2 regions of the Streptomyces sp. cmx-18-6 genome follow, and region 1 is predicted to be linked to the other one. Evidence: riboswitches for the same ligand, from Rfam matches in the RefSeq annotation. Region 1 holds a riboswitch; the other holds the start of a gene.

Region 1 (3,646 bases):
CCCTCGATCCAGGCGGTGTAGGCGTCGGCGGTGTCGATGAAGTTGCCGCCGGCCGCGGCGTACGCGTCCAGGACGGCGAAGGACTGGTCCTCGTCCGCCGTCCATCCGAAGACGTTGCCGCCGAGGGAGAGGGGGAAGACCTGGAGGTCGGAGCTGCCGAGCGTACGCAGTGAAGTCATGTGCGTGTTCAACGGCGGAGGCGGAGCCGGGTATTCCTCACCCTGCCCCCGGCACCCCGGCCCTGACCCTGGCCCCCGCCCTGGAATACGGTCCCCGGACAGACCGGCAGCCCTGACGTCGGGGGGTGAGCGTCAGGGCTGCCGGGGTTCGGGGGGCGCGCCTACAACCGCGAGGGCGCACGAGAGGGCGTGAAGCGGCTCAGACCGCCAGGCTCAGACGCCCAGGCCCTTGCTGTTCAGCCACGCCGCCGGGTCCATGGCCGAGCCGCCCGCGGTGCGGACCTCCAGGTGGAGGTGGACGCCGGTCACGTTGCCGGTCGCGCCCATGCGGCCGATGGTGTCGCCGGTGTCGACCCGCTGGCCGACCGAGACGTCGATCGAGGACTGGTGGGCGTACCAGATCTCCGTGCCGTCATCGAGCTGGAGGACGGTGCGGTAGCCGTACGAACCGGACCAGCCGGCCGAGGTGATCGTGCCGCCGTGCACGGCCTTGAGCGGCGAACCGGCCGCCCCGGCGAAGTCCAGGCCGGTGTGCTGGCCGGAGGACCACATCGCGCCGGACTGGCCGTAGGTCGAGGTGAGCGTGTACGCGGAGGTGGGCGGGGTGTAGCTGGCGCGGAGCTTGGCGAGGCGCTCTTCCTCGGCCTTCTTCGCCGCCGCCTCCTTCGCCGCCTTCTTCTCGGCGGCGATCTTCGCCTTGGCCTTGGCCTCGGCCTCGTCCTGCTGCTTCTTCGCCTCGGTGGCGGCCTTCTCGGCGGCGGCGGCCTCCTCGGCGGCCCTGGCCTCGGCGTCCGCGCTGGCCTGCTGCTGCTCGGCCTGCTGGAGGATCCGGGCGCGCAGGGCCTCGCCCGCGTCGGTCGTGCCCTGCTCGGCCTCGGCGGTGGTGATGCCCGCGGTGGTGAGCGGCGCGGAGGCGGCGACGACCGGGGCCGCCTCGGCCTCCTGGGACATGAAGGACCCGACGCCGGGAAGGGACTTGGCGTCGGGGAGGTTGTCCACGAAGGAATCGGGAAGAGAGATGGAGACGGGTGCCTTGTCCTGAGCGGTGGCCATGCCACCCGCTCCGACCGCCGCTATGACGCCGACCCCGAGGACGGTGGAGCTACGGGCGAGCCCCCGCTGCTTGGCTACGCGGTGCCTGCCGCGCACGGGACGGATGGACTCCTCGGTGGGATTCCACTCCTCCCACGTCCGTTCCTCGTCACCGAAGGTGTCGACACTGAAGGGTGACGGGGCCTCAGGGGCAGGCTTGTTGGACGCCACGTGGGCGCACTCCTTTCCTTCCTTCTCGCCTACCGGGTTAGCTGACGGGTTCGGAGCAGGAAGGTCTCCTACGGGCCCCTCCGCCTCTCACGAGACGCAGGTGCCCGATTCACCCCATGTAGGTGGTTCCCCGGTTTCCTTGCGGAATTCGGCGCTCGCGCACGGCGCCGTCTCTGACGACGGCTGGGACGACCGCGCTGCGTTATCGAACGTTAATAGACGGACGGGCCCGATTCCAAGCCGTTCCTGTTGATCATTAACGGCCCCGGCACGGACTTACCGGCTACAAGCGGGTGGAAACGGGCGACTTGACGGTGGCTCGGCAACACTACTTTTTCTGACGGTATGTCAAATGTTATGCGGAGCGATGCCCTTCAGTCACGCACCGTGTCATCGCCCCGTCCGACGATCTTCACCGTGGTCCGCCGCACCGGCTGCCCCTCCGCCGGCCGGCTCACCGCGAGCAGCGCCATGTCGTCCGTGGACCGCCCTCCGGTGTGCAGCCGTACGTCGTCGGTGAGCGCCGACAGCAGCTCCTCCGGCCCCGGGAAGATCCGGCCGCGCAGCCGGGCCGCCGGGTCGTAGAAGGCCCCGTTCGCGTCCCGCGCCTCGGAGAGCCCGTCCGTGAAGGCGAGCAGCGTCGAACCGGCGGGCAGCTCCCACTCGTCGGACCGGTCGGGCCACACCCCGAGGTCCATCCCCAGCGGCAGCGCGGGCACGGACGGCGCGAGGACCTCCAGGGCCCCGTCCGCGTGCAGCAGGATCGGCTCCGGGTGCCCGCGGTTGACCAGCCGCAGCGAGGCCGAACCGGGCGGGATCTCGGCCAGTACGGCGGTGATGAACCCCTCCATGGCGTCCAGCCCGTACCGCCGTGTGCCCTCCCGCGCGAGCGCCCGCTCCAGCCGCTGCGCGACGCCCTCCAGCGACCGCTCCTGCTCGGCGGCCTCCCGGAACGCCCCGATGATCACCGCCACGGCCTCCACCGCGTCCAGCCCCTTGCCGCGTACGTCGCCGACCACCAGGCGTACGCCGTACGGGGTGTCGGCCACCGCGAAGAGGTCCCCGCCGACGAACTCGTCCGCCTGCGCCGCCTCGTACCGCGCCGCCACCTGGAGCCCGCCGATCCGCTCCGCCGGGGTGGGCAGCACGGCCCGCATGGCGGTCTCCGCGATGACCCGCGCCGAGGCCAGCTGCTCGTTGCTGCGGCGCACGACCCCGTTGATGACGAGGGCCAGAGCCGCCGCGGTGAGGACCGTGATCATCTCGATGACCGGGACGACGTGCGTGGACGTCCCGTCCGAGAGCCGCATCGCGATGACGGAGAGGACCGAGGCCACACCCGTACGGATCGTGCTGGCGAGCGAGAAGAACGGCGCGGCGATCAGCGGCGCGGCCACGAACAGGGGCACGGCGGTGAAGTTGGGCGGGGCGAGCGAGTCGAAGAGCAGCCCGCCGCCGATCAGGAGCAGCGGCAGCAGCCGGACGAACCGCCGCGTACCGGCGCTCCGGGCCACCACCGGCCGCCCCCGCCCGGCGGAACCGGACAGGGCACGGCTCGCGGAGCCGGACATCGCCCGTCCCATGGAACCGGACATGCCGCGGCCCGGGACGCCCAAGCTCCCGCTCAGGCGTCCACGCCCCTTATCCGCCATCCCCACCTGTGTGCTCCTGCCCGGTCCGGCCACGGCTGCGGACGGTACCGCGCCCCGTCCAGGCTTCCCGGAGCCGCGCCGTGCGCGACTCGTCATCGGCCGAATAGGGGGAAGCGGCGGGGAACGCCGCGCCCTCGGCGGTCAGTCGGAGAGCCGGTGTTCCGCGTAGATCGTCAGCGCATCCCGTACGAAGGCGGCGGTGCCGTCTCCGTAGCGATCGTAGTTCTTTCCGTAGCGCGGATCGGCGACATACATCTCGCCGAGCCCGATCACGTACGACCGGCTCGGCCCGCCGGACGGGGCCGTGCTCGTCGACAGCCACGCGCAGTGCCGCCGCGCGATGTCCTGCGCTTCGTCACCACCGGCATCGAGCCCTGCCTCCCTGGCCCGCCCCCAGTCCCGCGCGATGGTCTCGTGCTCGTCCTGGAACGCCTTCTTCCCGGCCTCCCCGAGCGAACGCCACCACCGGTCGCCCTTCTCGTACGCCTCGCGGCCCCAGCGCTCGGTCACCTCCCGCTCGTGGGCGGTGTGGTCGAAGCCGTCGAACACTTC
Region 2 (3,646 bases), on a different contig from region 1:
TGGAGGTGGACCGACTGGCGGTGGCCGGGCCGCCGCCGTGGCGGGCGTCGGCCGAGCGTTCGTACGCGGCGCGCTCGTCGGCGGTGAGGGTGGCCAGGAGCCGGCGGGCGTCGGACAGCTTCGTCCGGATCGCGGTGCGGTGTTCGCGCAGCTCGGCCCGGCGGGCGGCGAGCGCCTCGGTCTCCCGGTCGGCGCGGGCCTTGATCTGGGCGAGGCCGGAGAGCTGGCGGCGGATGCCCTGGAGCATGCCCGACTGCCGGTCGGCCGCGCGGTCGAGGTGGGCGGCGCGCTCCAGATAGGAGTCGGGGTCCGAGGAGAGCGCCAGCTGCACGGCCGGGTCGAGTGCGCCGGTGCGGTACTGGGCGGTGGCCAGTGAACCGAGCGCGTTACGGGAGGAGTTGAGGCGGTCGGTGCGGCGGGCGGCCTCGTCGGCCAGGGCGTCGACGGTCTTCGTGGCGGCGGCCGCCTTCTCCCTCGCCCCGTTGTACTTCTCGGTGGCGACCTCGGCGTCGTGGTAGAGCCGGTCGACCTTCGCCCGGACCTGGGCGGCGGTGGGAGCGGGCTCGGCGGGTGCGGCCCCGGCCCCGGTGGCCGAGGCCGCGGTGGCGGTCCCGGCGAGCGCCAGGGTGGCGGCGGTGCGGGCAGCAGTGCCGGTGAACGGGCGCTGCTTGGGTTTTCGGTGGGCTGATCTCCGGTGCGCGGCCACGGGGGCGGCATCCTTCCTGTCGGCGGCCCTCCGGCGGGTGCCGGAGGATCTGCGGGGCTGCCCTCCGGGGGTGCCGGAGGAGCTGTCGACGGCCCCTCCGGCGGATACCGAAGGGGCTGTCGGCTGTCCTCCGGCGGATGCCGTAGGGCCCGCGAGGGACGCTAATCCCGGCGCACGGAAAAGGGTCGCCATGACAGTTATTGCCCGGATGTGACGTTTCGTCGCCGCCGGATGATCGGAGATACGCACCCGGAATTGATCATTCCGGCAGGTTCGGGCGCAGGGCGTTCAGTTCCGGCGAAGGCTCCAGGAAAGGCTTGCCTCACTGCCCGGCCATGCTTTGGCCATGGCTAGGCTCCCGAGCCATGGACGTACTCATCAATGTCTTCGTCGCCCTGCACATCATCGGCATCGCCTCCCTGCTGGGCGGCTTCCTCACGCAGATGAAGGCCATGGGCGCGGGCGCCGCCCGCTTCGTTCCCGCCATGCTGCACGGCGCGCTGACCATGCTGGTCACCGGCGTGGCCCTGGTCGGGCTCAACCAGGCCGACGACCAGAGCGTGAACAACGTCAAGATCGGCGTGAAGCTGCTGCTGCTCGTCGCCATCCTCGCGCTGGTCTACGTCAAGCGGGACGAGGAGAGGGTCGAGAAGGGTGCGTTCGCGGCGGTCGGCGCTCTGACGGTCGCCAACATCTTCATCGCCACGCTCTGGACCTGAGGGGCGGCCTCTCCGGAGGCCGCCCCTCGACGTGCTACGCCGGGCGCACGCTGCCGTAGATCGGCATGTAGTAGATCGACTCCTCGCGCACGTTCGCCCCCGGCTTCGGGGCGTGGATCATCATCCCGCCGCCCTTGTAGACGCCGACGTGGCTGATGTCGTCGTAGAAGAAGACCAGGTCGCCGGGTTGCAGGTCGGAGGTGGCGACCCGCGTCCCGACCTTGACCTGGTCCCAGGTGGTCCGGGGCAGCGTGACGCCCGCCGCCCGCCAGGCCGCCTGCGTCAACCCCGAGCAGTCGTACGAGGACGGGCCCGAGGCCCCCCACACGTACGGCTTGCCGATCTGGGCGCGCGCGAAGGCGAGCACCTTCTCGGCCTTGGCCGCGTAACCGCTGCCCGTTCCGGTGCCCGCCCCTGGGCCCGTCTCCGTACCCGTACCGGCTCCCGGGCCCGTCCCCGTACCGCTGCCGGAACCGGTCCCGCCGCCGGAACCCGCACCACCGCCGGAACCGGTCGCGCTGTCGCCGTCCGACTCCTTCGCGGCCTCCTCGCGGGCCTTCTTCTCGGCGTCGGCGCGCTGCTGGGCCTCGGCGGCCTGGCGGGCGGCCAGCTTCGCCGCCTTCTTCCGCGCCTCGGCCTCCTTCTTGCGCTCCAGCTCCGCCAGCCGCGCCTTCTCCTCGGCGGTCAGCCGGGAGAGCAGGGACCGGGCCTCGGTGAGCTTGGCCTGCACGTTCTTCTTGCTGGTGCGCAGCGTCGTCTGCGTCTCGGTCAGCGTCTCCAGGCTCTGGACGGCCTCCGCGCGCTTCTTCGCCGCGTCCGCCTGCTGCGTCCGGAAGTCGTCCACGGCCTTCTGCTGCCGCGCCGTCGACCGGCTCATCACCTGGCTCTGGTCGAAGTACGACTGCGGGTCGTCCGCCAGGAAGAAGGTCGCGGTGGGCGCGATGCCGCCGGAGCGGTACTGCGCGGCCGCGTAGGCCCCCAGTTCCCGGCGCGCCTCGTTCATCTTCTCGGTCCGCTTCGCCACGTCCGAGAGCAGCGTGTCGACCTTCGTCCGCTGGGCCGTGGAGGCGGCCTTGGCGTGGTTGTACTGCTGGGTCGCGCTGCCCGCCTGCCGGTAGAGCTCGTCGACCTTCTTCTGGACTTCCTCGATGGCCGGCTTCGGCTCTGTGGGGGCGGCCGTCGCGCTCTGCGTGGAGAGCAACGTCACAGAGGCCAGCGCGGCCGTCGTGAACCCGACGGCGGGGGTGGTGGTGCGCACCTTCGTGCGCGGCTTGCGGTGCGATGCCAAGACCGGCATCTCCTTCCGTGGACCACCTACCGGGTTAGCTGTCGGGTTCGGACGGAACGGAAGGCTGTCCTACGGTCCGGACGAGGGGTACGGACCGATTCACCCCGGTGCTGCGTGTGGGTCCCCGGTTCCGAACTGCCGCGAGGCAGGACGGATTCGGCAGGGTCGCCCGTTCGGCGCGGATCGCGTCCAGGGGGTACGGGCCACCTGATCGAGCACGCTAGCCAACCGGCGCCACCGCTGGGAAGGTCGATGAGCGATATGCCCGATACATTTTCGTGACCTTTGTGGCCGGAGGCCGCCGCACCCCCTCCCACCGGGGGTTCTTTAACGGAACGCGCTCGTCCGGTCTCCGTGCGTGGCGGGGCTCGGCGTGGCGGCCGCCGACCGGAGCGCTTCTTCTGGCCTCTCACCGGCCTCTCGCCGGCTTTTCACCGACTTCTCGCCAGCCTCTTCCGGGCCTCTTCCCGGCCTCTTCCCGCTCTCTTCCCGGCTTCGGCGGAAGGTTGTCGGTGCGGCCGCCTAGACTCGGATGGCGATGAGCAGCCTCTTTGACGACAACTTCCTGACCGGCCTCCAGACCACGGAGGACGGCCCGCCCCCGCCCCCCGAGGACCACGCACCCGAAGCGGTGCCGGAGGGACTCTTCGAGGGCGTCTTCGACGCGCCCCCGCCGCCCAGGGACGGGTATTACCGGGACGGCCACCCGCGCCCGGTCATCGACGCCGCGGCGCTGCTCGACGGGCTGAACACCGAGCAGCGCGCCGCCGTCGTGCACGCCGGGTCCCCGCTGCTCATCGTCGCCGGGGCCGGCTCCGGCAAGACCCGGGTCCTGACCCACCGCATCGCCCACCTGCTGGCCGAGCGCGGGACGCACCCCGGGCAGATCCTCGCGATCACCTTCACCAACAAGGCCGCGGGCGAGATGAAGGA

What was found. Region 1 has a riboswitch for cyclic di-AMP ahead of ACLJPL_RS15540 (M23 family metallopeptidase). Riboswitches for the same ligand answer to the same signal wherever they lie in the genome.
Region 2: it holds a riboswitch for cyclic di-AMP, as region 1 does, so the genes downstream of both, ACLJPL_RS18570 (NlpC/P60 family protein) here and ACLJPL_RS15540 (M23 family metallopeptidase) in region 1, are expected to answer to the same signal.

What each region holds. Positions count from the first base shown of each region.
Region 1 covers NZ_JAEBEP010000006.1:20,230-23,875, forward strand. Annotated here, with positions in the region: gene ACLJPL_RS15535 (aldo/keto reductase) at 1-179, opposite strand, end outside; gene ACLJPL_RS15540 (M23 family metallopeptidase) at 393-1,442, opposite strand; cyclic di-AMP (ydaO/yuaA leader) riboswitch at 1,454-1,606, opposite strand; gene ACLJPL_RS15545 (PP2C family protein-serine/threonine phosphatase) at 1,817-3,094, opposite strand; gene ACLJPL_RS15550 (MerR family transcriptional regulator) at 3,236-3,646, opposite strand, start outside.
Region 2 covers NZ_JAEBEP010000007.1:179,389-183,034, forward strand. Annotated here, with positions in the region: gene ACLJPL_RS18560 (NlpC/P60 family protein) at 1-706, opposite strand, end outside; gene ACLJPL_RS18565 (hypothetical protein) at 1,072-1,425, shown strand; gene ACLJPL_RS18570 (NlpC/P60 family protein) at 1,460-2,722, opposite strand; cyclic di-AMP (ydaO/yuaA leader) riboswitch at 2,721-2,885, opposite strand; gene pcrA (DNA helicase PcrA) at 3,252-3,646, shown strand, end outside.